Regions from separate parts of the Komagataeibacter medellinensis NBRC 3288 genome, predicted to be linked through region 3. Evidence: riboswitches for the same ligand, from Rfam matches in the RefSeq annotation. Region 3 holds a riboswitch; each other region holds the start of a gene.
What was found. A riboswitch is a leader RNA that binds a small molecule or an ion and turns the genes downstream of it on or off. The one in region 3 is predicted to bind cobalamin.
Positions count from the first base shown of each region.

Region 1: it holds a riboswitch for cobalamin, as region 3 does, so the genes downstream of both, GLX_RS10420 (DUF1636 family protein) here and GLX_RS06360 (uroporphyrinogen decarboxylase/cobalamine-independent methonine synthase family protein) in region 3, are expected to answer to the same signal.
Region 2: it holds a riboswitch for cobalamin, as region 3 does, so the genes downstream of both, GLX_RS15240 (TonB-dependent receptor plug domain-containing protein) here and GLX_RS06360 (uroporphyrinogen decarboxylase/cobalamine-independent methonine synthase family protein) in region 3, are expected to answer to the same signal.

Region 1 is NC_016027.1:2,222,712-2,236,550, forward strand. It holds gene cobJ (precorrin-3B C(17)-methyltransferase) at 1-367, opposite strand, end outside; gene GLX_RS10395 (precorrin-2 C(20)-methyltransferase) at 364-1,101, opposite strand; gene GLX_RS10400 (precorrin-8X methylmutase) at 1,098-1,739, opposite strand; gene cobG (precorrin-3B synthase) at 1,736-2,971, opposite strand; gene cobN (cobaltochelatase subunit CobN) at 2,968-6,339, opposite strand; gene cobW (cobalamin biosynthesis protein CobW) at 6,470-7,516, opposite strand; gene GLX_RS10420 (DUF1636 family protein) at 7,522-7,926, opposite strand; cobalamin riboswitch at 8,090-8,323, opposite strand; gene GLX_RS10425 (histidine phosphatase family protein) at 8,392-8,928, opposite strand; gene GLX_RS10430 (CbtB domain-containing protein) at 9,097-9,321, shown strand; gene acuI (acrylyl-CoA reductase (NADPH)) at 9,489-10,469, opposite strand; gene GLX_RS10440 (nitroreductase family protein) at 10,799-11,659, shown strand; gene GLX_RS10445 (branched-chain amino acid aminotransferase) at 11,802-12,893, shown strand; gene GLX_RS10450 (hypothetical protein) at 13,105-13,503, shown strand; gene thiC (phosphomethylpyrimidine synthase ThiC) at 13,654-13,839, opposite strand, start outside.
Region 2 is NC_016037.1:141,422-151,028, reverse strand. It holds gene GLX_RS15270 (uroporphyrinogen decarboxylase/cobalamine-independent methonine synthase family protein) at 27-755, shown strand; gene GLX_RS17680 (Rieske (2Fe-2S) protein) at 777-1,004, shown strand; one part of gene GLX_RS15265 (IS3-like element ISGxy1 family transposase) at 1,063-1,991, opposite strand; one part of gene GLX_RS15265 (IS3-like element ISGxy1 family transposase) at 1,991-2,249, opposite strand; gene GLX_RS17675 (aspartyl/asparaginyl beta-hydroxylase domain-containing protein) at 2,285-2,608, shown strand; gene GLX_RS15250 (cobyric acid synthase) at 2,811-4,265, opposite strand; gene GLX_RS19065 (DUF6925 family protein) at 4,270-5,241, opposite strand; cobalamin riboswitch at 5,339-5,557, shown strand; gene GLX_RS15240 (TonB-dependent receptor plug domain-containing protein) at 5,677-7,776, shown strand; gene GLX_RS15235 (ABC transporter substrate-binding protein) at 7,778-8,617, shown strand; gene GLX_RS15230 (FecCD family ABC transporter permease) at 8,635-9,607, shown strand, end outside.
Region 3 is NC_016027.1:1,387,565-1,394,342, forward strand. It holds gene GLX_RS18945 (DUF6925 family protein) at 1-888, shown strand, start outside; gene GLX_RS06350 (cobyric acid synthase) at 893-2,347, shown strand; partial or broken gene GLX_RS17100 (aspartyl/asparaginyl beta-hydroxylase domain-containing protein) at 2,634-3,110, opposite strand; gene GLX_RS18710 (hypothetical protein) at 3,189-3,512, opposite strand; gene GLX_RS18715 (Rieske 2Fe-2S domain-containing protein) at 3,478-3,789, opposite strand; gene GLX_RS06360 (uroporphyrinogen decarboxylase/cobalamine-independent methonine synthase family protein) at 3,937-4,842, opposite strand; cobalamin riboswitch at 4,974-5,207, opposite strand; gene GLX_RS06365 (carbohydrate porin) at 5,356-6,778, opposite strand, start outside.

The DNA.
Region 1 (13,839 bases), 840 kb from region 3:
CGGCGAGCACGGCAGACAGGCCGGGTATGACCGTAACGTCCACCCCCCGCCATGCGGCGGGACCATGGTCAATCGCCTCGAATACCGCGCTGGCCATGCCAAAGACTCCGGCATCCCCACCAGATACGACGGCCACGGTCCTGCCAGCCAGCGCCAGTTCCACCGCATGGCGCGCGCGGTCCAGTTCTACACGGTTGTCGCTGGCGTGGCGCACCACATCCCGGCCTGCGGCAACGCGGGCCACATAGGGCGCATAGCCGATCAGGTCGGTGGCCTGCGCCAGGGCGGCATCGGCCTCTGGCGTGCGCTGGGCTGTATTGCCCGGACCAAGCCCCACCACAAAAATCCGCCCCGTCATCTCCGTCATCGCGCGCCCTCCCGACCGGGGACGAGGATGATGGAGAAATAGGGGGCGGGCCCGGTCATGTCGGCAAGTTTCATGCTGCGCTGCTGCGGCTGGGTTGCGCGCTCGACGTAGATCGCACGCGCTTCCCGCCCCGTGGCGCGCAGCGCGCGGCGCACTTTTTCCAGGTTGCGGCCCAGCTTCATGATCACGGCGGCATTGGCGTGTTCCAGCCACTGTATTAGGGCCGCTTCATCCAGTGTGCCGGGTATGACGCACAGTACGTCATCGCCGTGCACCATGGGGCGCTGCGCTGCCGACCAGCAGCCGCTCATGGCGGTAATGCCGGGCACGATGGCGCATTCAAAGCGTTCATGCAGCCGGTCGAATACATACATGGCCGAGCCGAACAGGAAGGGATCGCCCTCGCATAGCAGCGCTACGTCCGTTCCGGTCTCCAGGTGATCGGCCACCTGCCGGGCGCAGTCATCATAAAAGGTTGCCATGCGCACCAGGTAGGCGGGGTCGCTGACCGCGATCTCGGTGGTGAAGGGGTAGGCAAAGCGCAGGGTTGTGGCCGTTCTGGGCAACTGGTCGCCCGCAATCTCGCGCGCATGGCCGGGGCGGTCATGGCGGCAGAACCACGCGATGACCGGGCTTTCACGCAACAGGCGCGCGGCTTTTATGGTCATGAGTTCCGGGTCGCCCGGCCCCATGCCAAGTATGGACAGGCGGCCCGCCTGTGTGCCCTGCGTCATTCCGCTTCACTCGCCAGCGCATTGACGGTGGCCGCCGCCATGGCGCTGCCACCCAGCCGCCCGCGTACGATGATGAAGGGTAGGTCGCCAAACTCCGCCAGTGCTTCCTTGGATTCGGCAGCGCCCACAAAGCCGACCGGCATGCCGATTACGGCGGCGGGACGTGGTGCGCCCGCACGGATCATTTCCAGCAGGTGGAACAGCGCGGTGGGGGCATTGCCAATGGCCACCACGGCATCCTTCAGGTCATTGCCCCACAGGTCCATCGCGGCGGCCGAGCGGGTATTGCCGATTTCCCGCGCGATGGCGGGCGTGCGCGGGTCGCGCAGGGTACAGATGACCGGGTTGTCGGCTGGCAGGCGCGCACGGGTCACGCCATGAGCTACCATATTCGCATCACACAGCACGGGCCGCCCCGCCAGCAGGGCCGCGCGGGCGCGGGTAACGAAATCGGGCGACATGTGGATGGATTTTGCCACATCCACCATGCCGCAGGCGTGGATGATGCGTACGACCACGCGGGCCTCGGCCTCGCTCAGGCCGCCCAGGTCGGCCTCGGCGCGGATAATGGCGAAGGACCGGGCATAGATGGCCGCGCCATCATGAATATAGTCGTACGGTTCCGTCTGCGGGGTCATGCCGGTCGTGTTCTCCCGTTGGGTTGGGTGGCGTCCTGTAGGGTGCGGGGCCAGCCCCGCATGATCCGCTGTATCTGTGCCAGCGAAAGCCCGCTGTCTACAGGTGTCTCGTCCGCCCGGCCATGCGGGCACAGGCTGTAGCCATCTGTCCGGGCCACCAGCGTCAGGTCCGCAGGGGCGGGATGGGCGCATCCCTTCGGGCAACCAGATACATGCAGGCGCAGGTGCGGTGGCAGGTCCGGGGCAAGGCTAAGGGCATCGGCAATCACGTCACGCGGTGCGCAGGCGCAACCGCGTGCGCCGATGCACGCCCATACCCGCAGGCGCGGGTCGGCCGGATCGGTTATCAGACCAGGCTGGGGTGGTGGCGTGGCACAGTGTTCCATGACAAGCGCACGCCATGGGGCAATGCGCATGTGACCGTTGCCGTTGTGCGCGCACCACAGGGCCACGTCATCCAGCATATCCGCATGGATCGGTCCGGGTGGCAGGACCGCACCCATGGCGTGGCCGGGCAGGATGCCTGCCAGCGGGGGTGGTTCGTGGCGTCCCTGCGGTGCGGGCCGTGTGGCGTCCAGCACGCCAAGGGCTGCAAAGGCCGTATCGGCCTGTGCGGGGTCGTGCAATGGGCGGGCAGGTGCATCCAGTGCTGCTAGTGCATGGGCAAGTGCCACGACCATCTCCACGCCCGCTGTCCCGGTGCAGGGCCATGCCCGCGCGCCACATACGACCAGCCAGCTTTCTCCACTGGCGCGTAGCACGATATCCCCCCGCAGCGTGCCGGTGGGCACGTAGCCCCCGCATTCCACCGCAACCGCGAATTTGGCGGGCAGGCCGCACAGGGTGGTGGCATCGGCAAGGGCGGCATCAAGCGTGCGGATGACATCTGAGGCATCGGGTGCGGCATGCGGGTCGATTCCGGCCAGTGGCGAGAGCAGCAGGCTGCGCCGGGCTTCGGTCGCGGCGTCCGCGCTGGCAAGGTCGGCTTCATGCATGTCACGGGCAAAGGCGCGCGCACTGTCGGGTGTCAGGCCACGCAGTTGCAGGTTGCCCCGGCTGGTCAGCTCGATCAGCGCGTTGCCATGGGTGCGCGCCGCCCGGGCAATGGCGTGTGCCTGCTGTCCCGACAGGCGGCCAAGTGGTGGGCGCACGCGCACCAGCCAGCCATCGGCGGCCTGCATGGGGGTATGCAGACCGGGGCACCAGCCCCGCACGCTGGGAGCGGTGGTCATGGCGCGGGATCGAGCAGCAGGCTGGCGCTGTTGGCGCGCGGGCGCCACAGGTCGCGCTTCAGGGCATCGGCCAGCAGGCGGCGGATGGCCGCATGGGCATCGGGGTTGGCATCGCGCAGGAAGGCATCCATTTCCGGGTCATCCAGCACGGCGGCGAAGGTCAGGTCAAACTGCCGGTCAAGGCGCGTGGGCAGGGTTGCGGCAAAGCCGTGCAGAGCCTGCGTGGTGCGGGCAATCTCGGCCGCACCCCGGTAGCCATGGCGGCGCATGCCCGTAAGCCAGACCGGGTTGGCCAGCCGCCCGCGCACTACGCGCGCCACTTCCTGCGCCGTGGCACGCAGGCGAGGGGTGTCGGAGCAGGATGTGTCGCCATGCACAAGGCGTGGCGCGTTGCCCAGCATGGCGGCGGCGGCGGCCATGCCGCCCTCATGGGTGGCGGCCTCCACACTTTCCAGTATGTCGGTTTCCGCATTGTCCTGCATGTGAAGCACGATGGCGGCCTGTGCCATGCGGGCTGCCAGCATGTCGGGCGCCTGCGTGCCTTCGCGCCTGCCGCCATAGGTCCAGGCGGAACCGTCCAGCCATGCCTGGCCCAGTTCATCACGCGCCTGCCATGTACCGTGGGCGAGCATGTCCTCCATCCCCGTGCCATACGTGCCGGGCGCCGCGCCAAACATGCGCGCCGTGGCGGCGTGCAGGGCATCTCCCTCCAGTCCCGCCGTGCTGGCGGCCAGCGGGTTGAGGTCGGGGGATTCGGAGGTACGCGCCGCAATGGCCTGCACCGCCTGTTCAAACAGGGCGATCTGGCCGGGAAAGGCATCGCGGAACAGCCCCGACAGGCGCAGCGTCACATCCACGCGCGGACGGTCGAGTTCCGCCATGGGAATGATCTCGATGCCCGTGACCCGGCCCGAGGCATGATCCCATACCGGTTTTACGCCCATCAGCAGCAGGGCCAGGGCCAGGTCCTCGCCGCCGGTGCGCAGGCTGGCCGAGCCCCATAGGTCGATCACAAGGCTGCGCAGTGGCTCGCCCTGTTCTTGCAGATGTTCCTCCAGCAGTAGTTCCGCGCTGCGCTGCGCCAGCACCAGTGCCGACCGGGTTGGAATGGCGCGCGGGTCCATGGCGTACAGGTTGCGCCCCGTGGGCAGCACGTCCGCCCGCCCGCGCGTGGGGGCACCTGCGGGGCCTGCCGGCACAAAGCGCCCGTCCAGTGCCGCCAGCAGGGCATGGCTTTCCGCCTGCCCGCAGGCCGCCAGCCGGGTTGCGATACCTTCCGGGGCCTGCGCGCCGCACGAGCGGGCAATGGCATGGGCCAGTTCCGCCATGCGTGGCGCGGGACAGCCGAATATATGCAGCCCGTCGCGGATCTGCAGGTCCTTCACGTCACACAGGTAGGCATCAAGGCGGGCAAGGGCCTCGTCCTCGTCCGTCCCGCGGTCCACGCCGCTTTCGCCCAGCAGGCCAAGGCTGTCGGCGCGTTGCAGGATTTCACCACGCAGGATGGCGCCCCGCCTACGGTCCAGCCCGTCGGCTGCGGCATATTCATCAATCAGGCGCTCCAGTTCGCCCGTGTCATGGCCTGCATGGCCCGCCGCCATGATGGGGGGGGTCAGGTGCCCGATGGTTACAGCCCCCAACCTGCGGCGCGCGGCGGCTGCCTCGCCGGGGTTATTGACGATGAAGGGGTAGATGACCGGCATCCCGCCCACCAGAACCGAAGGCCAGCAGGTGACTGACGGGGCCGCCGCCTTGCCGGGCAGCCATTCCAGTGTGCCATGCGTGCCCAGATGCACCATGGCATCCAGTCCCAGCCCATGCTGCAACCACAGGTAGAAGGCGACATAGGCATGGCGTGGCGGTGTGTCGGGATCATGGTAGCCGCCATGGCGGTCGGTGGTCGTGCCACGGTCGGGTTGCAGCGCCAGTACGATCTGGCCCAGTTGCACATGACGCAGGTGAAACCGGCCATCGGCGCAGGCCGGATCATTCTCCGGTGCACCCCAGCACGCTTCAAGCGTGACCTGGAGTGCGGCAGGCAGGGCGGCCAGCCAGCCCCGATAGGTGGAAACCGATATAAAGGGCCGCGCTGGCGCACGGGCCAGTGCGTGGGCCAGTCCGTCCGCCGTGGGCAGAGGGGCGTGGCCCGTATCGTAGCCCGCACTATCCAGCAGGCGCATGATGTGCTCAAGGCTTGCAAAACTGTCCAGCCCCACCGCATGGGCTGCCTGCCCGGTGGGCGCACCCTGCGCGCCGGGATAATCGGACAGCACGATGCCTACCCGCCGCGCGGGAGCCGGTTTATGGCCCAGCCGTGCCCAGCCTGCCGCGCGCGCACAGGTCATGTCGATGCCCGGCGCATGGGGTACATGGCGCGCGGGCAGGCCGGGTGTGGTTTCTTCCTTGAAGGAAATGGGGAAGGCGGGAATCCGCCCGTCCAGTTCGGGTAGCACGACCTGCATGGCAAGGTCGGCCTGCGACAGGCCGCGCAGGCTGTCACGCCACAGGTTATGGGCAATGCCGGGCTGCTGCACCTGCAGTACCGGCACGCCCGCAAGGTCGAGCGGGGAGGCGTTATCCACCCCCGCGCGGGCGGAAAAAAAGGTGGCGTTGATGATGACATCTGGCGGTGCCGCCGCAAGGCGGGCAGTCAGGATACGCACGGATGCCGCATCCTTGAGCGAGGTCACGTATAAAAGATCCGCCCCCATGCCGTAGCGGGCCAGAGTATCAGCCAGCGCCATGATGGGGTCGATATCCGCCGCCAGCAGGTGCGCGCGGTAGAACACCACCAGCGCGCGCAGCGGCAGGGCTGCATCCGCCACCTGTAGCAGGCCCGCAGGCGGCAGGGGTTCGGGCGGCGTGTTCTCATCCGGCCCACACCCGGCCAGATGTGCCATCAGGCGCAGGGCGGTGGCGGTATTGGTTGTCCCGCCCGCGCGCAGCAGCGCGTCAAGGCGTGCGCGGATGGGTTCCGTCACGGTAGAAAGCCGGGCAAGGCGTGGGTCATCGCGCCCGTCACCCGCCACAAAGGCCAGTGGAATGCGGGCCTGCTGGCAGGCGCGTGCCAGTTCTTCCGCCCCGTAGCGCCAGTATTCCAGGCCCCCCAGCAGCCGCACCACCACGCAACGCGACTCCATGATGGTATCGGCCACATACAGGTCGATGGACATGGGGTGCAGCAGGCATGAGAGGTTGGCGCTGCGCAGGCTGGCGGCGGGCGCATCCTCTGCCGTATGTGCGGCGTCCAGGCACAGCAGGTCACTGTCGGAGAAAGACAGGAACACGATATCGGCCGGGGCATGCCCCAGGTCCTGCGCCTGATCGCCGTCATCCAGCGTGCGGATTTCGCGTGCCAGCAGATGCATGGTGCCCGCTCCGTTCCCGTGAAATCATAAAAAAGTTTTTGGTGAAGATTTTTTCCCAAAAAGCTTCGAAGAACGCCGCCTTTTAAAGAAAAGGCGGCGCCCAAGAACTTTTATCAGTTTGCCTTGGATACTACGCCAGCATGCGCGCAATCGCAGCTTGGTCCAGCCCCTTCTGACCAATGACCACAAGGTTGCCGCCGCGCGGACCAGCCTTGGGTACGGGCTGGTCAAACTGGTGGCGGAAGCGGCCGCCCACGCCCTGCACCGCCAGTCGCATGGGCTTGCCCGCAACCGTGGCGTAGCCCTTCATGCGCAGGATGTCGTGCTGTTCGGCTACGGTTTTCAGCCGGTTGATGAATTCCTCTACGCTGGCCTGTTCGGTAATGGGCAGCACGAAGCTCTCGAAATCATCATGCTCGTGCTCGCCCCCTTCCGCATCGTGGTGGGAAGGGCGGGCATCAAGGTCATCCTCCGCCGCCGCATCCAGGCCGAGCAGGATGGCGGGATCAACCTGCCCGTCGGTCGCACGCACCACCTTGACCGCGCGCGGGATCTCGGCACGGATCGCGGCTTCCACCGCATCGGCCTGCGTGGCGGTCATGAGGTCGGTCTTGTTCAACACTACCAGATCGGCGCACAGCAGCTGGTCCTCGTACACCTCGGCCAACGGGTTATCGTGGTCGAGCGAGGGGTCGGCGGCCTGCTGGCGGGCCACTTCCTCGGGGTCATCGGCAAAGCGCCCGGCGGCAACGGCGGGGCCGTCCACCACGGTCACCACGCCATCCACCGTCATGCGCGTGCGGATGGTGGGCCAGCCGAACGCCTTGAGCAGCGGCTTGGGCAGGGCAAGACCCGAAGTCTCGATCACGATATGGTCGGGCGGTGCATCACGGTCCAGCAGCGCTTCCATGGTAGGCAGGAAATCGTCCGCCACCGTGCAGCATAGGCAGCCATTGGTCAGTTCCACAATGTCCTCGTCCCGGCAGCCTTCCACGCCGCAGGCGCGCAGCGTGTCGCCATCAATGCCAAGCGTGCCGAATTCATTGACCACAATGGCAATGCGCTGGCCTTTGGCGTTGGCCAGCACATGGCGCAGTAGCGTGGTCTTGCCGGCACCCAGAAAGCCGGTGATGACGGTAACGGGTACCCGTGCACGGGCGGTGGAGGAAGAGGTCATGGCGATCAGGCTCCAGAAAAAAGCGATGCGGGAAAGCGGCCGCGTACCATGTCCGACAGGCTGGCGGGCCTGCGCGATGGCATGACGGTGCCGCTGCGCGCGGCAGCATAGGCGGTGATGTAGGTCAGCAGGTCTTCTGCTTTTTCAGGGCCAAGATTGGCCAGCAGCCAGCCCCACTTGCCGGGGCTGGCGACCACGGCGGTGCAGCCTGCATCGCACGCGGCAAGGCAGGAGACCTCATGGATGACGACCTGCGGGCTGTCATGGGCCAGCGCCACCAGCGCATCATGCAACTGCCGCCCCTGCGGGTTGTCGGATGCGGGCAGCCCCCGGCGGCACGTAACACAGACATGCAGATGGACGGGTGGCGGGTTACCCGGTGTGGATATCGTCTGTGGAAGCGTGATCATATGGCGACGTGCCCTCTGTGCGGCCTGCCGCGTGGGCTGGCCTGGTGGCGGGGTGCACGGTTGCGGCCCCGCCCGCGAAGCCGCGTGGCGGTGGCCCGTCGCGTGCCGGGCACCCCGCCAGCCATGCGATCCAGATATCGGTCCTGTTTCCGGCGACCCGTAGCGGGAACCGGGAAGGATGGCAGGTCTCCTGGCTTGTGGCGGAGGGTGGAGTCTCGACTTTCCGGCGGCCTTCCCGGCGCCACCTTGCGGCGCGCACCAGTGACACTGCCAGCCCCATGGCGGGCCGGGCCGGAAAACAGCCACTTACAGTTGCGGGGGCAGCGACGGATTTGCCTGTCGGGCGCACCGTCTTCCCTATTCTCCCCAATGGGGAACCATCGTCTGGCTGGATTAGACGATTGGCCCCCGCGCTGTCAAAGACAAGGCAGCATGGCGTGACATGTCCTGCCATCATGCTAGTCCTCAGTGCAGGGGCGCGCCCACCACCGCCACGCGCCAGCGTGCGTGCCGGGTCAGTCTGGTGTGGCTGAGCGGGGCGATATCCAGCCGCGACAGCATGGTCCCGTTCCCGCCCAGTGCCGCTACCACAATGGCGCGGATCACTGTCGTATCGGCCAGAACGCACAGCCGGGTGGGGGAGACGGGCAGGGCGGCAAGCCAGGCCTGCATATGCGCCAGATGGGCTGCCCTGTTCTGTCCGCCCGGCGGAGCGAAGTCAGGGTCAGCCACCCAGCGGGCAAGCTCGGCAGGGGGCAGGTCTTTCAGTGCCATACCCCCCCATGTTCCCATGTCCATGCCGTTCACGCCCGTATCGGGCCGCACGACGGGGGATGGGCAGGTCAGGACGAGGGCAGGTGGTACGAAGACCAGTTGTGCCTCTGACATGGCGCGCCTGATTGCGGGGGGCAGGGGCGGCGGGCCATCATATGGGCTGGGAAAATGGCCTCGGCGCAGGCTGTCGGGTACCGGCAGGGCAAGACAGGTCAGGATCTGGTTCATGATATGCGGACCTGCGTGGCGCGAAGGGGTGGACCCCGCAAGGGAGTGATTGACCTTTCATGCCAATTTTGGAAACATGGCGCCAGATCCGGGATACGGGGACAGGTGTGCGCGCCAGGTTCCATGCATACTGCTCCGGGTTGTGCGTGATCCATGGAGTTTTCCGGTATGAGCCAAGATACATCCGTCCTGTCCAGCACGGGCATTGCAGCGCCGCAGGTTTCCATCCCGGTGCGAGACCTGTTGCCGTGGGGTGTGTTCGGCCTGGTACTGGCCTCGCTGCTGATCTATTTCGTTGGTGCGGAGCAGGGCGCGACCTCGCTCATCTCCGGCCATTACGTGCATGAATTCGTGCATGACGGCCGTCACCTGCTGGGCTTCCCCTGCCACTAGAGCGCGTCCTGTTTGAATGCGTGCATTCAAACAGGTGAAGATATTCGTAAGAATAATAAACCGGAGCATTTTCACCGAAGCGGTTTTCGCTGGAAATGCCTCGGCGCTCCATTGCCTGCCAGATTGCAGAAAGCGGCATTCCCCTGCGGGCGTGCCGCTTTTTACGTTCAGGCGATGGTGATGACCGTGCGCCCCCGGATGTGACCGGCCAGGATGCGCGGGGCGGTTACAATGGCATCATTCAGTGGCGCGTCGTGCAGCATGCTGTCCAGCCGGGTCGGGTCCACATCACGCGCCAGCCGGGCCCATGCCGCCATGCGGCGCGGGCGCGGGCACATGACACTGTCGATTCCCTGTAGTCGCACATTGCGCAGGATGAAGGGGGCCACGGTCAGCGGCAGGTTCATGCCGCCTGCCAGCCCGCAGGCCGCAACCGTACCCCCGTGCCGGATGGAGGCGCACATGGTGGCCAGTGCCTCACCCCCCACCACATCGATTCCCCCCGCCCAGCGCGCCGTCTCCAGTGCCTTGCCGGTTGGGCTTAGCGTATCGCGCGGCAGGATTTCGGTAGCCCCCAGGCTGGTCAGGTAGGCATGCAACTGTGGCCTGCCGGTTACGACCACCACTTCATAGCCAAGCTGGGCCAGCAGCATGATGGCCATGCCGCCCACGCCCCCACCCGCACCATTGACGATGATGGGGCCTGAGGCAGGCGTTACCCCGCCATCTTCCAGCGCCATCACGCACAGCATGGCAGTAAAGCCTGCCGTGCCGATTCCCATCGCCTGCCGTGCGGACAGGTTGCCGGGCCGGGGCAGCAGCCACCGCCCCGGCAGCCGCGCCATGCCCGCAAGGCCGCCCCAATGGCTTTCCCCTAATCCCCATCCGGTGGCGATGACCTGATCGCCGGGTTGGTAGACGGGATCATCCGAATGCACCACCTGCCCCGCAAGGTCGATGCCCGGCACCATGGGGAAGCGCCGTACCACCGGTGTGCCACGGGTTATGGCCATGGCATCCTTATAGTTCAGGCTGGAATGGCTGACCTGCACGCTTACGTCGCCTTCGGGCAGGGTATCAGGTGCGATCTGTTCCAGCCGGGTGGTGACCACGCCTTCGGCGCGGCGGATCATGAGGGCCTCGAACATGCTGGCAGGCTCCTTCGGTCAGGGGGAAAGAATGGCTCGTATCGGCCTTCTGCGTGGTGATTTCATGCATGATTTAGGTCTGTTTTCCTATAGCTGGCGGGGTGACTTCGCATGAACGTGAAGGGAGGGAATAGGAAAGATTATTGTTATGGAAGGAACTTTAAAAAGACCTGTTGGTCTTTTTTTGTGTGGGCGCCTGCTTGTCGGTCCCTGTGTGGTCGCGTGGCGGAATGTGCAGGGCAGGTGTGATGTTTCGCCTGCTTTTCGGGTGCGGGGTGGTGTGGTCTGCTTCCCTGTCCGCCACCGTTGTGCAGGCAGGAGGCATGCCAATGTCCGATGTTACCGTTTCTTCCTTTCCCGCCCTGTCATCCATGAATGCCCTGTGGCAGGCCCGTTACGGCACCCGGCCGCCCACGCCGCCCCTGCCCGAAAGCCCGGTGGCGCGGAGTCTGATGGCGCATCGCTCGGTGCGTGCCTTCAGCCCCACCGCATTGCCCGAAGGTGTGCTGGAAGCTGCCGTGGCGGCCGCGCAGTCGGCCTCCACCGCGTGCAACATGCAGGCATGGAGCGTGGTTGCCGTGCAGGATGAGCAAAAGCGCGCGCGGATTGCCGAACTGGCGGGCGAACAGGCGTTCATCGCGCAGGCACCGCTTTTTCTGGCATGGGTGGCTGACCTGTCGCGGCTGGAGCAGGTGGGGCGCGCCCAGGATTGCGCCCTGCCGGGACTGGACATGCTCGATACGTTCGTGACCAGCGTGATCGATACGGCTCTGGCCGCCCAGAACGCGGCCGCCGCCCTTGAATCCTACGGGTTGGGAATCGTGTATGTGGGGGCGGTGCGCAACCAGCCCGAAGCCATTGCGACCGAACTGGGCCTGCCGCCGCGCGCGCTTGCGGTGTGTGGCATGAGTGTTGGCTATCCAGACCGCAACCATCCCACAAGCATCAGGCCGCGCCTGCCGCAGCATGTCGTGTTGCACCGGGAGCGGTATGACGCACAACCGTCGGTCCCCGCCGATATCGCGGCCTATGACGAGCGTGTGCGCGCAGCCCGCGCCAGTCAGGACCAGCCGGCGCGCAGTTGGAGCGAAAGCGTGCTGGCGCGGCTGGGTAATGCTGCCGCCCTGCATGGCCGCGAACACCTGCCCCAGGCCCTGCGGGCCATGGGTTTCAGGCTGGATCAGGCATGAAATACAGCTCTGCCCCGCCTGTGCGGGGTTGACCGGCGGAATGTTCTGGTGAACTTCATGCTTGTACTGCCCGCGGCTGAATGCGGGCAGGAGTGCGCTTTGAGGAGCGTGCCCGCGCCATGATGAAAGAGAAATAAAGGCTATGGACAGCGCCACTTCCCTTCCCTTCACGCTTTCCCCCAATGCGTCGCCTGTCACGGCACAGCAGCGGGCGCAGATTCTGGCCAATCCCGGTTTCGGGCGTGTCTTTACAGATAATATGGTCGTTATCCGCTATCAGGAAGGCAGGGGGTGGCACGATGCCCGCGTACAGCCCTTTGCGCCGCTTGCGCTCAACCCGGCCTGTGCCGTGCTGCACTACGCGCAGGAAATTTTCGAAGGGATGAAGGCCTACCGCACGGCGGAAAGTGGCATTACCCTATTTCGCCCTTATGCCAACGCCGCGCGTTTTGCCAAATCGGCCGCCCGCCTGGCCATGCCGGAAGTGCCCGAAGAGGTGTTTGTCGAGGCCGTGCGCCAGTTGGTGCGCGTGGATCATGCATGGGTGCCGGACAAGCCCGATGAAAGCTTGTACATCCGCCCCTTCATGATTGCGAACGAGACTTTTCTTGGTGTGAAGCCTGCATCGGAATATCTGTTCATGGTCATCGCGTCTCCCGTGGGTGCCTATTTTGGCGAAGAGGCGGTGAGCGTGTGGGTATCCGATTTCTGCCGCGCCGCCCCCGGTGGCACCGGTGAGGCCAAATGCGGTGGCAACTATGCTGCAAGCCTGCTGGCCCAGCAGGAAGCTAAAGGCCATGGCTGCGCGCAGGTACTGTTCCTTGATGCGGTGGAGCGCCGCTGGATCGAGGAAATGGGCGGCATGAATGTGTTCTTCGTGTTCGATGACGGCTCCCTTGCCACCCCGCCGCTGACCGGCACCATCCTGCGTGGCATCACCCGCGATTCGCTTCTTACGCTGGCCCGCGCGCAGGGCCTGACCGTGCGCGAAGAACCCTATGCCATCGACCAGCTTTATGCCGATGCCGCGTCGGGTCGCCTCAAGGAAGTGTTCGCCTGCGGCACGGCGGCAGTGGTCTCACCCATCGGCCGTTTCCGTGGGCCAAAGGGCGATGCGGTCGTTGGCAAGGGTCAGGGCATTGGCCCCGTGACAGCGAAGCTGCGTAGCGCCCTGATCGCCATCCAGCGCGGTACGGCCCCTGATCCCCATAACTGGGTGGAAAAGGTTATCTGATCGTGTGGTCAGGGCCGGGTATTTTGCATATCCGGCCCTGACCTGGTGATTGTGCATTGGGCGAATCATGCCGGTGTAACATGGGCCGTTCATGAAACCTGCTGAACATCATGAGGACGTTTCTGGTGCAGCTTGGGTGAAACAAGGTGGCGCCCGGAAGTTTTTATCAGCAGGCTGGTTTAATAGTCCGCACAGGGAAAGAACACGCCCGATGACTGAAAAGACCCTGGATGTAACGGGACAGTGGGATGGGCAGTTCAGCTACCCCCATGCGTTACCGCCGGAGTTTTTCTCCGCATCGCTGTTTGAAGCGGGCGGTCGGTTGGGTGGCACCGTGACCGAGCGCGTGGCTGGCGGGCAGGGCGATACGTGCTTTATCTCGACCGTACGGGGCATGCGCCATGGTGCCAGCGTGCGGTTTACAAAAACATATGAAGGCAGTGGCCGACAGCATGCCGTGCTGTACACGGGTGCACTGAATGCTGATGGCACCGAGATCGAGGGGGAATGGCGTATCGCCGGTTCTTGGTCGGGCCGGTTCCTCATGTTGCGCCGCAGTGGTGGCAATGCCGCAACCGTGCGGCAGGCAGAAGCAGCCCTGACGGACTGATCCGTTACTCATAATTGGGGAAGGCCAATCCTGGAAAAGTTTCTGGTGAAGCTTTTTGCAAAAAGCTTCGGAAGAATGCCGCCTCTTTGAAAAAAGGCGGCACCTAAGAACCTCTGCCATTTTATCAGGGCATTATTTCGGGATTGTCCTTTATTCTGCCGATGTCACGGCCTCATCCACTGGCACATAGATCCGGTTGCCGTTGCTGCGGAACTCTTCCTTTTTCTGCTCCAGCCCTGCAAGGCGCTGCGCATCGGCCTTCAGGTCATGGCTTATGCGCATGGAACAGAATTTGGGGCCGCACATGGAACAGAAATGTGCGTTCTTGTGTGCTTC
Region 2 (9,607 bases), on a different replicon from region 3:
AGGCTCCTCAGTGCGGCAGGAAGCGCATGCCCGAACTGACAGATCAGACGTTCTTCCACTTATGCAGCAATCCTGTCCGCGATGCATTTGTTGATGCATGGCAACGCGGGATCGCGACTGTGCCTGTGCTTCTAGGGCCAGTGAGCTTTCTTGCCGCATGTGACCGGACTGACGGCACGGACCCTGTCCTGTTGTTATTGAAGCTTCTTCCGGTGTACATCGAGATTCTACACGAACTCGCCACGGCAGGCTGTTTCTGGGTTCAGATTACGGAACCTGTCACAACGGCTGGTCCGATGTCGAAAGAACGCCAGACGGCGATGGAACTGGCATGGCGGAGCATGGCAGAGGTGGCATCCGGACATGCACTATCCCTCGTCTTCGTCGGGGGAGGAGGGGGCTTCTGGCGTAACCTGCCCCACGTCATGTCATTGCCGATGAATGGCCTTCATATCGATATGGTGCGCGGCGGCGCAGAACTTCCATCGGTGCTCTCTAATCTTAATCCGCGCTGTGACCTTCTTCTGGGAGTTGTGGACGGCCTGAATCGGATTCCAACGGATGTCTATAGCGCGATGCGATGGATAGATAAGATCCGTGCAGAATGTCTACGAAGGCGCGTGATTATTACACCGTCTACGACAATGCGTTTCACCAATAAGGACGGTAGGCAATTACCGCCTGAGGTTCACAATACACTTTCAGACTTGGCGAAGGTTCAACGTGCTTGCGTGGCGGCGACCTTCGTCCATTAACAAGATTTTGGAGGAATTGTCATGGGCATGACACATACTCTACTGCAACCTTTTGATCCGGACCACAATGCACAATGGTATCCCGCTTTGCGCAGTGCAGATCTGAGACATCAAAAAGCAATCGGGGTTTATTGCGGCAGCAGACCGGTTGTCATTGTCCGTCCAGAGGCAGGGCTGGTGTTCGCACTTGATGACCGGTGTACGCATCGTCAGGTACCACTCAGTCGTGGCGTGGTCAGCGGAACCTAGAGGTGGACCCGTCTGTTCGGACAGTTTTTGGGTTTGAATAAGCTATACCCGGTTGTTGTTATGCCGCCATTCTGACGGCGTTGCTGTTGGCCATCTGGTCCGGGGTTAACGCCGGACCAGATGGCGTCGGCGCGCCATGATACGCCTCATCAGGCGTTCGTCCAGCCAGGGCCGTATGGGGACGTTGCCCGTTATAATGGGTGATCCATTTCGTGAGCCCCACTCGAAGTTCTGATCCGGTCTCAAATGCGTGCAGGTAGACACATTCGTATTTCAACGACCGCCACAGACGCTCGATGAACACGTTGTCCAGCCAGCGCCCACGCCCGTCCATGCTAATGCGGATCTGACGTTCTTCCAGGATACCGGTAAAACGGGGCGTCGTGAATTGTGAGCCCTGGTCCGTGTTGAAAATCTCCGGGGTGCCGTAACGCATCAGCGCATCCCGAAGTGCCTCAATACAGAACTCCGCGTCCATCGTGTTCGACAGACGCCAGGACAGCACCTTGCGCGTGAACCAGTCCATGATCGCCACGAGATAGAGAAATCCCCATTTCATGGGAATATATGTGATATCGGAACACCAGACCTGGTTAGGTCGATCAATGACCAGATCCCGCAGCAGATATGGATATTTCCGATGCTCCGGATGGGGCACACTCGTGCGTGGCTTCTGGTAGATCGCCCGCAGGCCCATGATCGCCATGAGCCGGCGGACGCGTTTGCGCCCCACTTCATGTCCCAGGCGGCGCAGATGCCATGTCATCTGCCGCGAGCCATAATACGGCCTTTCCAGGAACTGGGCGTCGATCAGCCGCATCAACTCCAGATTGGCCTCACTCTGTGGCACAGACCGATAGTAGACGCCCGACCGGTTGAGTCGCAGCAGTGTGCATTGCCGGATTATCGGCAGACGCGCTCGCTTCGGGTCAATCATCTGCCGCCTCTGATCACGCCCAACCGAGCAGAGGCATCGCGTAAAAAATCCCGTTCCACGAGAAGCTCGCCTATCTTCGCGTGCAGTTTCTCCACATCAGCAGGGCTGACCGGGGGCTCAGACGTCGCTTTCCCGGAAAAGGTGGCCGCCATCCCCTCGATCGCCTGCCGTTTCCACTGGGCGATCATCGTCTGATGCACCCCATGTTTCGAAGCCAGTTCCGCCAGCGTCAGTTCCCCACGGATCGCTTCCAGGGCAACCCGTGATTTGAACTCCGCCGCATACCTCTTGCGCGTAACCTTGCCCATAAAACCCGTTCTCTCTCAGGTCGGATTATAGCTTATTGCCCTGTCCGAAAAATGGGGACCACCTCTGCTGGATACGGATAGACGATCAAACGTTATGCTGGCAGGATGGAAAATGTATCCTGTTTGACGACACATACCCTCATGAAGTCCAGAACAATACATCGGATCATCGGGTAGTGTTGCTTATCCAGTTTGAACGGCCCACATACGGAGTTGGCCGTCTGGTTCAGGGTATGTTTCTCAAGGTCGTTCGTCGTTCGGCATTCGTGCAGGAAGCCAAAAACAATCTTGCACACTGGCATGCCCTCCATCATGAGATGGCCCGGACAGAACGCCAAACCAGCGGACTGACTGTTTGATCCAGTCATGGTAACAACGGGAAGGCGCAGAATGATAAAGTGTAAAAAGTGCGGTGCTGATTTTTCATGTCAGCCTGAAGGTGCGTGCTGGTGCATGGAAAAGCCCCGTGGCCTGCCGGTTCCGACGGATGATCAGGCAGGGTGCCTCTGTCCTGTTTGTCTGGATGCCCTGACGAACCAAGGCCCTGAGACCGAAAGAAGATCATCTGGCAATAGCCAGTAACCCTTCAATATCCAGACTGCTTTCCATGGTGGAAGCAACGGTTTCAAGGGCGCGTTCCACCCGCGCTGTGTAATCCAGTCCATCGGAGCGTGCGCCCCATCTGTCCAGCCATGCCGCGCGTTGGCCAGTCATGTCAAACAGACGGTGCACATAGCAGCCTGCAATACGACCGTCCGGGCTTATTGCTCCGTCCAACCGTCCGTCGTCGCATCTGATTAGGGGCATGACCCGGTGATGTGATCGAACTGTTTCCCCACAATGAATTTCGTAGCCACTGAATCGCGCGCTATCGGAAAGCGTCATGCCTGAAGTCTGGTTGATCTGCTTGTCACGGGTCAGAACGGTATCAACCTCCAGAAGTCCAAGTCCTGGTATCGTGGTCGGGTTCCCTTCTATTCCGTCGGGATCATTTATGGTCTGTCCCAGCATCTGATAGCCACCGCAGAGACCGAATACATATCCACCCCGCCTGACGTGTCCCGCCAGATCAATATCCCATCCCTGCCGCCTGAAAAATTGCAGGTCTGCTATTGTCGCCTTGCTACCAGGAAGGAACACGACATGCGCGGACGCGGGAAGGGGCTGCCCGGGCCGGATCCGTGTGATCTTTACATGCGTTTCACCTTCCAGCGCATCAAGATCATCGAAATTGGCAATGCGGGGCATAAGGGGGACGGCTATCTCGATCCGTGAGGCCGCGGAACAGTCAACATCTTCAGGAATACTGTCTTCAGAAGGCAGTTCACGTATACTGTCTATCCAAGGAAGAACGCCAAGCCCCTTCCAGCCGGTAAACTTTTCTATGAAGTCATACCCAGATTGGAAAATGCTGGCGTCTCCCCGGAGGCGATTAACGATGAATCCCTTGATCAACTCACGGTCATCTGGATCAAGAACAGCATGGGTACCGGCGAGTGACGCGATAACGCCGCCCCGGTCTATATCGCCGATCATGACGACCGGAACATTCGCGGCTCTGGCAAAGCCCATATTGGCGATGTCGCCCTGACGTAGATTGATTTCCGCCGGGCTGCCCGCGCCCTCGACAATCACGAGATCGGATTGGCTACATAATGTCCTGAAGGCGGTCAGAACCTCGGGCAGGAATGCGGCCCGGCCACCGATAAAACTCGAAGCGTGCAGGTGTCCTTTTGCGCGTCCACGGACGATAACCTGCGCTGTATGATCACTTTCCGGTTTCAGAAGGACCGGATTCATAAGGGTGGAAGGGGCAATACGGCAGGCCTGCGCCTGAAGTGCCTGCGCCCGACCGATTTCACCTCCATCTACCGTCACGGCGGCATTGTTCGACATATTCTGGGGCTTGAAAGGCCGGACCGTCAGGCCACGGTTAGCGAAAACCCGGCATAAACCTGCCGTCAAAACGGACTTTCCGACATCGGATCCCGTGCCCTGCAACATGATCGCTGTCATGGAATCAGCCGCAGTCCGTAGCGCTCTTGATCGTGTCGGCAGGCACAAATCGCTCCATGCCTTCGTGACCCCAGGCTGCCATGCGAAGCAGTTCGATATGCATGCGCGCGCGACCACGTCTTGTAGCGGGTATTTTCAGATTTTCCGGTGTTCCATGTTGACGAACATGGGCCTGGAATGTGCCTGAAACCTGCAGGTCTTCCTCCATGCCGAATTCCTCAAGCAACGGCAGAAAGGATAGATCGGCAAGCCGGTCATAATCATGGGAATCATCATCGGACGGTCGGAACGGTGCCGCCGGATGAAGTGTCAGGAAAGGCTGCCAGCCTTCCGGAATGGGATCGAGGGCGGAGCAGGGTCGTTTCAACCTCACCAGTTTTGGCAGCAGGTGGGTATGGGCGCCGAGCGGAGAGTCTCCATCAGGTGCGGGAACGGGTTGGTAGACCTCCAGTCTGCCAGCAGGTGAAAGCATGACCCTGTGGGGCTGGACTTCCATCAGAAGCGCAAATGCTGCTGTGACGACGGCCAATGGGTCATCCGTGTCAACAGCAAGGGCTTCGACCAGGCGGGCATTTTCTGTCCTTACGCACATCCGGACCCGGCCCACGCCAATTCCAAGATCAATCAGCCACGCATCACGATCCTCTGGTCGGACAGCGTCCGCATCCTTTCCCAGAACCTTCAGGGTATGCTTCGCGGTCAGTTGTAACGGGCCGCATAACGCCATGCTATGCCGCCAGCGTCTGCCTTTTCCGACGAGAGAGTCCCACGCAAGGGCATGCAAGGGTTCGCTGGGACTAATGCGTATGGCACCGCGTTGGGTGACGATCTCCAACCCGTCAGGACATGGGGTGAGGCAGACCCTATCATCCGGAACATGATGGAATTCGCCGATCGCACCAAATGTTCCAATGCTCCAGCCGTTACGGAGATCCAGCGCCAGTGAAGTCAGCATGGAGGGCGTGATACGTTTCATCGGAAATATCCTGTGATTCATCAATCAGGCTGAAAATAACAGCAATCCTGACAGGATACTGAAAGATTGAATGCGGGTTGACAAGAACACCCCATCCGATCAGAATCGTTCCGACGGTGTCCCCTTTCGGGGGGATGAAAAGGGAACAGAGTGCGGATTGCGATCCAATGCTCCGGCTGCCCCCGCAACTGTAAACGGTCTGTCCTTGCATTACCGGATGTCATGATCCGGGCCACTGGAAACCGCGGTTTTCCGGGAAGGTTGTGCAGGACGCTACGCCGTGAGCCAGGAGACCTGCCGTCATGATGGTTGCGACCGGGAACTGTCGGGCGGGGTGTCCTGACGGTGTGGTGTTACAGGATTCCGTGCAGATCGGAAATCCTGTGGCAGCGCGCTCTCGTGGCAACGATGATGTGACCGCGAGACCTGAACCAGATGATCCTATTCCGTAATCTGCTGATTGCTTCCACCACGTTGATGACCATGGGGGTTGTAGTGGCGCGTGCCGATGATTCAGTCAGACAGCACGCGCCGCAAAAACAGTCCGCCAACCAGTACGTCATCGAGAATAAAAAATCGAAAGCCGTTGTTTCGTTGGGGGATACGGGTCTTCCCGAACTGATCAGCGTCAGTGCCGCCCGTCGGCCGACCTCCACCGATGATATCGGCACCAGCATGACCATCATCACGGAAAAGCAGATCCAGACCCAGCAGCGGCGCAGCCTGACGGATATTCTGGCACGCCAACCGGGCCTGAACGTGGTCCAGACAGGCGGCCCAGGGGGCACGTCATCCATTTTCATGCGTGGTAATAATTCCAACGAGGTCAAGGTCCGCCTGGATGGCATGGACATCAATGACGGAAGTTCCACCAATGGCATGTTCGATGCCGGTCAGTTTGTAACCGACGGCATGGGCCGGATCGAGATACTGCGTGGGCCTCAGAGCGGCCTGTACGGCGCCGACGCCATGGCGGGGGTTATCGACATTACCACGGCACAGGGGCAGGGCCGTTTCAAGCCGTTTGTCCGTATCGAAGGCGGTGGGTATGGTACCTTCAATCAGACCTTTGGCGCACGCGGCAGCAAGGGACGTTTTCATTATAATGTAGAATTCTCCCATTACCGGATGGACGGGTTCAACAATATCCCTTCCTATATCGAGCGTTATTATGGGGCCAACCGGCAGCAGCGGCATGAAGGCAACCGGAATGACAACCGTGGCGTCAATATCAGGCTGGGTTATGACGTCACCCATAATTTCGATCTTGGCCTGACCGCACGGCTGATACAGAGCAATTATCATTCCTACTCTCTGTATGACCTGCAAAGTGAAAATCTGTATGGTGATAAGGGTGTGCGGGAACAGAACAACCAGAACGAGGCCATCGTGCGCGGGACGGCCCATCTGGTTTCCTTTCACGGGCTTTTTGATCAGGTGCTTGGCCTTGGCTACATGACCAACCGCAACCGCTGGACGGAGACGGGCACGAGTTACGGCAGCCCGGTCAATCCAGACCCGGATTATTACCGTTCCAGCCGACTTAAGGTGGACTGGCACGGCACGTTCAATTTCAAGCAGTATGGCCAGCTTCTGATCGGTGCCGAACATTTCCATGATACGTTCAATACCAGCCATACGGCCTCAAGCATGTGGGACAGCGGATACGATACATCCGCCAGCATGGATACGACCGCAGGTTACGGGCAGTATCAGGGGAACTGGAACCATATTCTGTATGGTGCGGCCAATATTCGCTATGATGCCAATTCGCGCTACGGCAACCACGTGACATGGCGCGTGGCCCCGGCAATCCATGTGCCGGGCACCGGAACCATCATCAAGGCCAGCGCCGGTTCCGGTTTTCATGGTCCTTCGCTGTATCAGTTATTCGCAAATCAGGTGGGTGTGGGTTATTCGGAAAAGGGCAATCCCAACCTGAAGGCGGAACAGTTGATCGGCTATGACGCGGGTGTTGAGCAGAAACTGCTGCATGACCGTCTGAATTTCGGCGCAACCTGGTATGACAACCGGGTCAGGAACCTGATCCAGTCCTCGCTTTCGATTGATTCATCATATGACTACAACTACTCATACGCCAATGTGGCGAAGGCGCGGATGTATGGTGTGGAAGCCTTCCTGAACTGGAAGGCGCTGAGCAATCTGGAATTTAACCTGAGCTATACCTGGACCCACGCCCGGGATGAGACGAACGACGTCCAGTTGCAACGCCGTCCCCAGCACAAGTTCAATTTCAATACGACATGGACCCCCATTCGCGACCTGACCTTTTCGGGCAATATCCTGTATACTAGTGGCTGGCGTGATCTGCCGGTTATTGGCAGCGAGTCCTGCAGCACATGCGCCAAGGGGCATGGTTATTTCACCATCGACGTGGCTGCCAATTACAAAATCAACCGCTACGTTTCCGTCTATGCCCGCGCCGACAACCTGCTGAACCGCCAGTTCGAGGACCCCATCGGCTATCTGCAGCCTGGTCGCGCCGGTTATGGCGGCTTCATGCTGAATTATTGACATGAAAAGCGTGGTCGCAGGGATGATGGCGGGTTTCCTTGCCTGTGTCCCGTTGGCACCGGCATGGGCTCTCCCGCGCGTGGCTTCGCTTAATCTCTGCACCGACCAGTTGTTGCTGCTGCTGGCCGAACCGGGCCAGATCGTCGGTATTACGCCGCTCGCCCGGGATTGCTGGAGCGCGGTGCTGTGCGAACAGGCACGACAGGCTCCCGTATTGCGACCCACGGCGGAAAGCATCGTGGCATCCCATCCCGATGTCGTGCTGGGTGGCATCTATACCGCGGCCGTCGCGATGCAGGCGGGGCGGGAAGGGGGCGCACAGGTTGTAGCCCTGCCACCCGCCAAATCCCTGACGGATATTCCGGTCCAGATCATGACGGTCGCCAACGCCATCGGCGTTCCTGAGCGTGGGCAGCAACTGGCTATGGCCTTTGCCACGCGCCTGGCCTCCCTTTCAGTCGAGCGCAGTGCCACCGATCCTACGGCGGCCGTCTATGCTGCCAACGGCTTTGTCACCCATAAGGGCTCGCTTCCGGATGATGTCCTTGCCCATGCCGGCTTTCGTAATTACGCAACGATCATGGGGCACCAGTCATCTTCCCGTTTTTCCATGGAACTGCTGATTGCACGGCCACCCGATCTCCTGATCCTTGACCGTTCGGGGAAGGGAACGTCCCTTGCACAGTCCATGCTGGATCACCCGGCGTTGAAGCAGGCCTTTGCCGGGCCGCATCATCTGGATCTGCCCGCACGGCTTTGGTTGTGTGGCCTGCCACAGACACTGGATAGTGTCGTCATGCTGCGTAACGCACGGCACAACCTTGAAATGTCCGCCCCATGAAACCTGCCCATCAAACCATGCTGCTGAACGTCATGCTTCTGGCTGGTGTCATGGGGCTGTTTGTTACCTCGCTCATGTGGGGAGAAACCCGCATCATGTTTTCACATGCACTGGAGGACCTGCTGGCCGGGCGGCATACCGCAGGCGCGATCATTGTGGAGCGCCTGCGCCTGCCGCGTACCCTGCTGGCCATCCTGGTGGGCGGGACGCTTGGCCTGTCGGGGGCGGTTCTGCAGGGCTATCTACGCAATCCGCTGGCCGATCCCGGCATCCTGGGGGTATCAGGTGGAGCGGCACTTGGGGCGGTCAGCGTGTTCTATACCGGCCTCATGCAGGTGTCCATCGCGGCCCTGCCGCTGGGTGGGCTGACGGGGGCGCTGTGTGCGGCGGCCGTGCTGATGGGACTGGTGGGACGTGGTGGCACGCTGGTGTTGCTGTTGGCGGGGGCTGCACTCAGCAGTTTTGCCGCAGCCCTGACAGCACTGGTGCTGAACCTTGTGCCCAGCCCCTATGCGTCATTCGAGATCATGCACTGGCTCATGGGGTCGTTGACGGACCGGACCTTTACCCATGTCTGGATCTGCTTGCCGGGTGTGGTGTGTGGCACGCTGCTCATGCTGTCCGCGGGGCGTGCGCTGGATGCGCTGACATTGGGGGAGGATGTGGCCGCAAGCCTTGGCTTCCAGCTGCATGGCCCGCGCGGCGTCCAGACGCGTATCGTGCTGGGCGCGGCGCTGGCCGTGGGCTCATGCGTGGCGGTTTCAGGAGCGATCGGCTTTGTGGGACTGGTGGTGCCGCATCTGTTGCGGCCGCTTGTGGGATTCCAGCCGTCGCGGTTGCTCTTGCCGTCATTTCTGGGGGGAAGTCTGCTGCTGCTGCTGGCGGATATGGTGGTACGTCTGGTGGCGGTCGGGCCTGAACTGCAACTGGGCGTGCTGACCGCGCTTGTCGGGGCTCCAATCTTCTTCGCCCGCGTCATTATGCTGAAAA
Region 3 (6,778 bases):
GGCGAATTCCATCATGTCCCGGGAGACAAGGTCTGCGTTACCCCCTGTTTCGACGGGCTGGAGATCGTCACCCAACGCGGCGCCATACGCTTGTGTCCCAACGGTCCCCTGCATGCCATTGCGTGGGATTCCCTTGTTGGAAAAGGCAGACGCTGGCGGCACAGCATGGCGTTCTGCGGCCCGTTACAACTGACCGGAAGACATACCCTGATGGTTCTGGGAAAGGATGTGGAAGCCATCCGGCCAGAAGATCGTGATGCATGGCTGATTGATCTGGGAATAGGCGTGGGCCAGGTCCGGATGTGCGTACGGACAGAAAATGCCCGCCTGGTCGAAGCTCTTGCTGTTCACACGGATGACCCATTGGCCGTCATTACAGAAGCATTTGCGCTTCTGATGGAAGCCCAGCCCCACAGGGTCATGCTTTCACCAGCTGGCAGGCTGGAGGTTTACCAGCCCATTCCCAAACCTGATGAAGATTCTCCGCTCGGTGCCCATACCCACCTGTTACCAAAACTGGTAAAACTGAGGCGGTCCTGTTCGGCCCTTGATCCTGTTCCGGAAGGCTGGCAGCCCTTCCTCACGCTTCATCCGGCGGCGCCATTCAGACCGTCCGATAATGATTCCTATGATTATGACCGTCTGGCCGATCTGTCCTTTCTGCCGCTGCTTGAGGAATTCGGCAAGCAGGAAGACCTGCAGGTCTCAGGCGCATTCCGGGCTCATGTTCGTCAACATGGAACACCGGAAAATATGAAAATACCGGACACGAGACGTGGTCGTGCGCGCATGCATATCGAACTGCTCCGTATGGCAGCCCAGGGTCACAAGGGCATGGAGCAGTTTATGCCTGTCGATACGCTCAAGAGCGCTACGGATTGCGGGTGACTTCATGCCAGCGATCATGTTGCAAGGTACGGGATCCGATGTAGGCAAGTCCGTGTTGACAGCTGGTTTATGCCGGGTTTTTGCCAATCGGGGCCTGACAGTCCGGCCCTTCAAGCCCCAGAACATGTCAAACAATGCTGCCGTAACGATAGATGGTGGCGAAATCGGCCGGGCGCAGGCATTTCAGGCGTACGCCTGTCGTGTTGCCCCCTCCACCCTTATGAATCCGGTTCTTCTGAAACCGGAAAGCGATCATACCGCGCAGGTTATCGTGCGTGGACAGGCACAAGGGCACCTGCATGCTTCCAATTTTATCAGCGGTCGGGCTGCATTCCTGCCCGAGGTTCTGACCGCTTTCGAAACATTATGTGGCCAATCCGATCTGGTGATTGTCGAAGGCGCAGGTAGCCCCGCGGAAATCAACCTACGTCAGGGCGACATCGCCAATATGGGTTTTGCCAGAGCCGCGAATGTTCCGGTCATCATGATAGGCGATATAGACCGGGGCGGCGTTATCGCATCACTCGTTGGCACCCATGCCATTCTTGAGCCGGCTGACCGGGAGTTGATCAAGGGTTTTATTATAAATCGCCTTCGGGGAGACGCCAGCATTTTCCAGTCTGGATATGATTTCATAGAAAGGTTTACCGGCTGGAAGGGGCTGGGCGTTCTTCCCTGGATAGACAGTATACGTGACCTGCCATCTGAAGACAGTATTCCCGATGATGTCGGCTGTTCTTCGACATCACGGATCGAGATCGCCGTCCCCCTTATGCCGCGCATCGCCAATTTCGATGATCTTGACGCGCTGGAAGGCGAAACACATGTGAAGATTATACGGGTCAGGCCAGGGCACCCCCTTCCTGCGTCTGCTCATGTCGTGTTCCTTCCAGGTAGCAAGGCGACAATAGCGGACCTGCGGTTTTTCAGGCAGCAGGGATGGGATATTGATCTCGCAGGGCACGTCAGGCGGGGTGGATATGTGTTCGGTCTCTGCGGTGGTTATCAGATGCTAGGACAAACCATAGATGATCCCGATGGTGTAGAGGGAAGCCCGACGACGGTACCGGGACTTGGACTTCTGGAAGTTAATACCGTCCTGACCCATGATAAGAAGATCAATCAGACATCGGGGATAACCCTTTCCGATAACACGCGATTCAGTGGTTACGAAATTCATTGTGGAGAGACAGCAAGCTCCCATAGCCGGGTTATTCCCCTGATCAAACGCGACGATGGGCGGCGCGATGGTGCGATAAGCCCAGACGGTCGTATTGCAGGTTGCTACGTACACCGTCTGTTTGACATGACTGGTCAGCGCGCCGCATGGCTGGACAGATGGGGCACACACTCGGACGGACTGGATTATACAGCACGCGTAGAACACGCCCTTGAAACCGTCGCGGCCACCATGGAAAGCAGGCTGGATATTGAGGGGCTACTGGCTGTTGCCAGATGACCTTCTTTCGATCTCTGTATCCTGTTGCGTCAGGGCATTCAGACAGGCAGGACAGAGACATCCTGCCTGGTCATCCGTTGGAACCGGCAGGCCACGGGGTTTTTCCATGCACCAGCACGCACCTTCAGGCTGACACGAAAATTCAGCGCCACATTTTTTACACTCTATCATTCCTTGCCCGCCTGTCTGCTGTTGTCACGACCGAATCAAACGCTCAGCCCTGCTGGATGGCATTCCGTCGGGCTATATCTTACGATGGAAGGCATGCCAATATGTCAGATTATTTTCAGTTTCCTGCACAAATACCGAATAAGGAATAGCATTGAGAATGCATATCCTGAACCAGAAAACCAGCTCTGTATGTATGTCGTTCAAAATTGATAATAAATACTGCCCGGTAGCCTGATATATTGTTCTGGACTTCATGGGGATATGTATCATCAAACAGGATACATCTTCCATGCTACCAGCATAATATTTGATCGTCCATCCGTATCCAGCAATCCTTGTCGTCCTGCCGCACCTGCAAGACTAAATGACAGGTTAACAGCATCTTGGTCACTCCATTATGCAGCGGAATACGCGCACCGGGATCAAGGAAAGAAATCAAGGCCGAGTTCAGCCTGAAAACTGCCGCAGCAAACTGTGCTGTCCATGGCATCCGCCGACAGTTCTGCGGAATGCAGTTTTCATAGCCACAAAAGAGAAACAACTTCCATTTTGTATCGAGTGCATACGCGCATGGTCTAGCGAAATATCGCACAGAGCCGGAAAACTGTTATCTCCGTGCATCGCAAGCATCCTGAATGCTTCTATAATCTAGAACGCCAGTTGCTCCATGTCAGCATGTACCACGCCATATCTCTGCGAGCGATTTGGCGTCGTCTTCAGAGGAAAGATAAATGTTCTGGTCAACCAGGGTCGTATCGACCGTTGGCCGCCAGTTCCTTGTCATACCTGGCAGAACCGATAACGGTGCAGAAGCCACGATACGGTAATGACTGGAAACCTGTTGCTCGCTGATACTCTTATCAAGATAGGTTGCCAAGCCTACTGCCTTACCGCGCCCGAAGCGTTGCACATGATCCATCAGGAGCAAAATCGACGCATTGATTTCACACAAAAATGTTTCATGACACCAGTTTGTACCATCGTGATGCGTCATGAAGAGAATGATCGCTTCGTCTACATCCTCGGCATTTCCTGATTACAGGCATATCCAGCCTTCCTTTTTCCTGCATCCCCCCTTCCGCACGCAGCGGCATTTCTTCCAGAAGCATATTCGGTGAGTAGCAACGGCCACTGCGTGCAAACTTGATCCCATGCAACAGGCATCTGATAAAAGTTCCGCTGACCATGCCACGACTGAGTGGCACCTGACGATGCTTACACCGGTCATCAAGTGCGAACACCAGTCCTGCCTCTGGACGGACAACGACCACGGACCATCTGTCACAATAAACCCCGATTGCTTTTTAATGTTTCAGATCCACACTACGCAAAACGGAATATCATTGTGCATGTTGATCAGGATAAAAAGGTTGAAGCAGAGTATCTGTCACGCTCATGACACTTCCTCCAAATCCTTATTAATGGACGAACGCCGTCGCCGCGCAGGCACGTTGAACCTTCGTCAGGTCTGCAAGTATATTGCGCACTTCAGATGGTAAGTGTCTGTCCTCCTTGTTGGCAAAATGCATTATCGTAGACGGTGTAATAATCACGCGCCGTCGGGGATATTCTGATCGAATCTTATCTATCCATCGCATCGCGCTATAGATATCCGTTGGAATCCGGTTCAGGCCATCTACGATTCCCAGAAGAAGATCACAACGCGGATTAAGAACAGAAAGGATTAGTGGAAGCTCTGCTCCACCGCGCACCATGTCGATATGCATGCCATTCATCGGCAGTGACATGACGTGTGACAGGTTACGCCAGAAGCCGCCACTGCCTCCGACGAAGATGAGCGATAATGCGTGCCCGGAGGCCACCTTAGCCATGCTCTGCCATGCAAGTTCCATTGCCGTCTGGCGTTCCTGTGGCATTGGACCGACCGTTGTGACTGGTTCTGCAATCTGCACCCGGAAACAGCCTGCCATGGCAAGTTCATGCAGTATCCCGGCGTATACCGGAAGCAGTTTCGGTAATGACAGGACAGGGTCCGTTCCATCACGTCTGTCACACGCGGCAAGAAAGCTCACCGGCCCAAGAAGGATTGGTACAGGCGCAATTCCACGTTGCCATGCAGCAACAAATGCATCACGAACAGGATTGCAACACAGGCGGAAGACCGTCTGATCCGTCACTTCGGGCGTGCACTTCCTATCTGGAGGAGGCCAGCCCATGCCCACCATCCGTGCTGTCTGCCATACGCGATGCCGTTCGTCCGGGCAGGAATTGGAAGCTACATGCGAGACGCCTGTGCGCCGCTGCAATGCGATCAGTTCCGGGGTATCAAAACCCGAGAGACCAAGCGTCCCAGTCAGTAGCATGAGGATTTACCGCAGATCTGCGTATCATGAAACAAGTTTGTAATGGTGAGAGTGGCGCGCCTGTCCGTGACAGGCAGGCCCGTGCAGTGGTGCAAAACTCTGCTCCTACCCCCGGTTCATCCCGCCCGGCGGCCGTGACATCGACAATGGCAGGTCTCCTGGCTCGCGGATTATCGCAGATCGTTTCTACCTTCCCGTTGCTAATACAACAGTGGCCCATTCCCCACAGAAAATGGACGACACGATCCCATACCGCTTACAGTTGCGGGAGCAGCCACCGACTGGCTTCCGGGACAAACCCTGCCGAAGCGGAACGGTGTTCCCTTTTCATCCGTTTGCACGGAACCACTGACTATGTAGAAGGCGAATATGCCATTCCCTTCCATTTTTTAGCAATGTTTTCCTTTCAATGCTGACCAGACAAATGAATACACTCAATGTCTGAACATGTTTGTACGTTCTGTATGATTCCACTATAATATAAATTAATACTCTCTATATATGTATTTCTGTCTAAAAAGTAATGCTACTGTGTAGACCAAAGATCGCTTCGTCACCCACACGGCGCAGACCGGTCCAGTCGGGCGTTCCACCCGAAGGGTGCCAGACGTACTGGAAGTCAGGCTGCATCACCATCCACGGCGTGACCTGAGCCTGATAGGTCAGTTCCAGGTGGTTTTCATTGCCCTGCACAAGCGTCTGCCTGTCTCGATCAAATTGCCGCAGGCCAGAACTGGCGCGACCGATGCCCCAGCCCAGACCGATCGTATCGTTGTTACGCCCCCTGAACGGCGCCTTCAGGTTCAGTCCTGCGTCAATGGCGAAGCTGATCTGGTTACGATCGCCGCCATTACCGGTGGCGCGCACGAACACACCCACCGAGCGGGCGGATGTTAACGAGGGCCGCCAGATCATCTGGTCAATGATGCCGTAGACCATCCAGTTACCCCGGTCCCAGCGCGGGGTCAGGTCGCTTTCGGTGCTGGCGGGATTGACCGAGGCCGCACCCAGTGAGCCACCATTGCGGTTGTAGCGGTAGTCGGCGAACTTCGCGGTATCATAGAACCCGCCCAGCTTGTACACGCCCGGCAGGCCGGGGTTCTTGGTCACGTTGGACATGTCGGCAGGCTGGGGGTTGAGCGCGTATTGCAGTTCGGTCATCAGCAGCGCCCCGGTGTTCATGTTGAAATTGGTACCGTTGGCGCCATCATAGGTCTGGCTGGTGGGGTCGGAATTGTAACCGCTGAGTGACCCGGTGGCCTGCTGGATGGGGGTGGAATTGTAACGGTTGCCCGGCGGGTTGTCGTCCGCTGCCGCAAACATGAAGGTGAACTTCTCGCTGGGCCGGTAGCGGATACGGATGGCGGGGGATGACAGCGGCCAGGACGGGCCGCCGCCATACAGGTTGACCGATGGCGCCATGGGCCAGCCGAAATTGGCGTTGAGGTAAAGCGAGGCGTAATCGCTGATCAGGAATTCGGTATCGAGATCCTGCTGCCCCACCTTTACATCCAGCTTGCCGCCAAGGAAGGACTGCTGGTACCACAGTTCGAACAGGCGGGTGGAGTGGTCGGCCTCGAACCCACTTATGGGGTTGAAGTTGGCCAGGTGGTCCTGCGAGATCGAGCGCCCGTGTATCTGCAGGGCGCTGACATTGAACAGGCCACCCTTCAGCCCGAACAGCTTTTCGGTATCGACGGTAAGTGTTGGCATGGTCACGCCATCATAGGACGGGCCGGTACCCGAGCCTGCCGCGCCATCATTACCCGAAGCCGAACCGCCAGTGCCGTTGCCCCACAGTTCATCGACTTCCTGGATGTCAAAACTGATGCCATGCCTGTACAGCCATGGCCGCGCGCCCCACATGTTGCCCAGCAGGTTGCCGCTGGTGTCCAGCCTGTCGCCATCATCGGCGGCGGCTTCGTGTGCTTTCTGC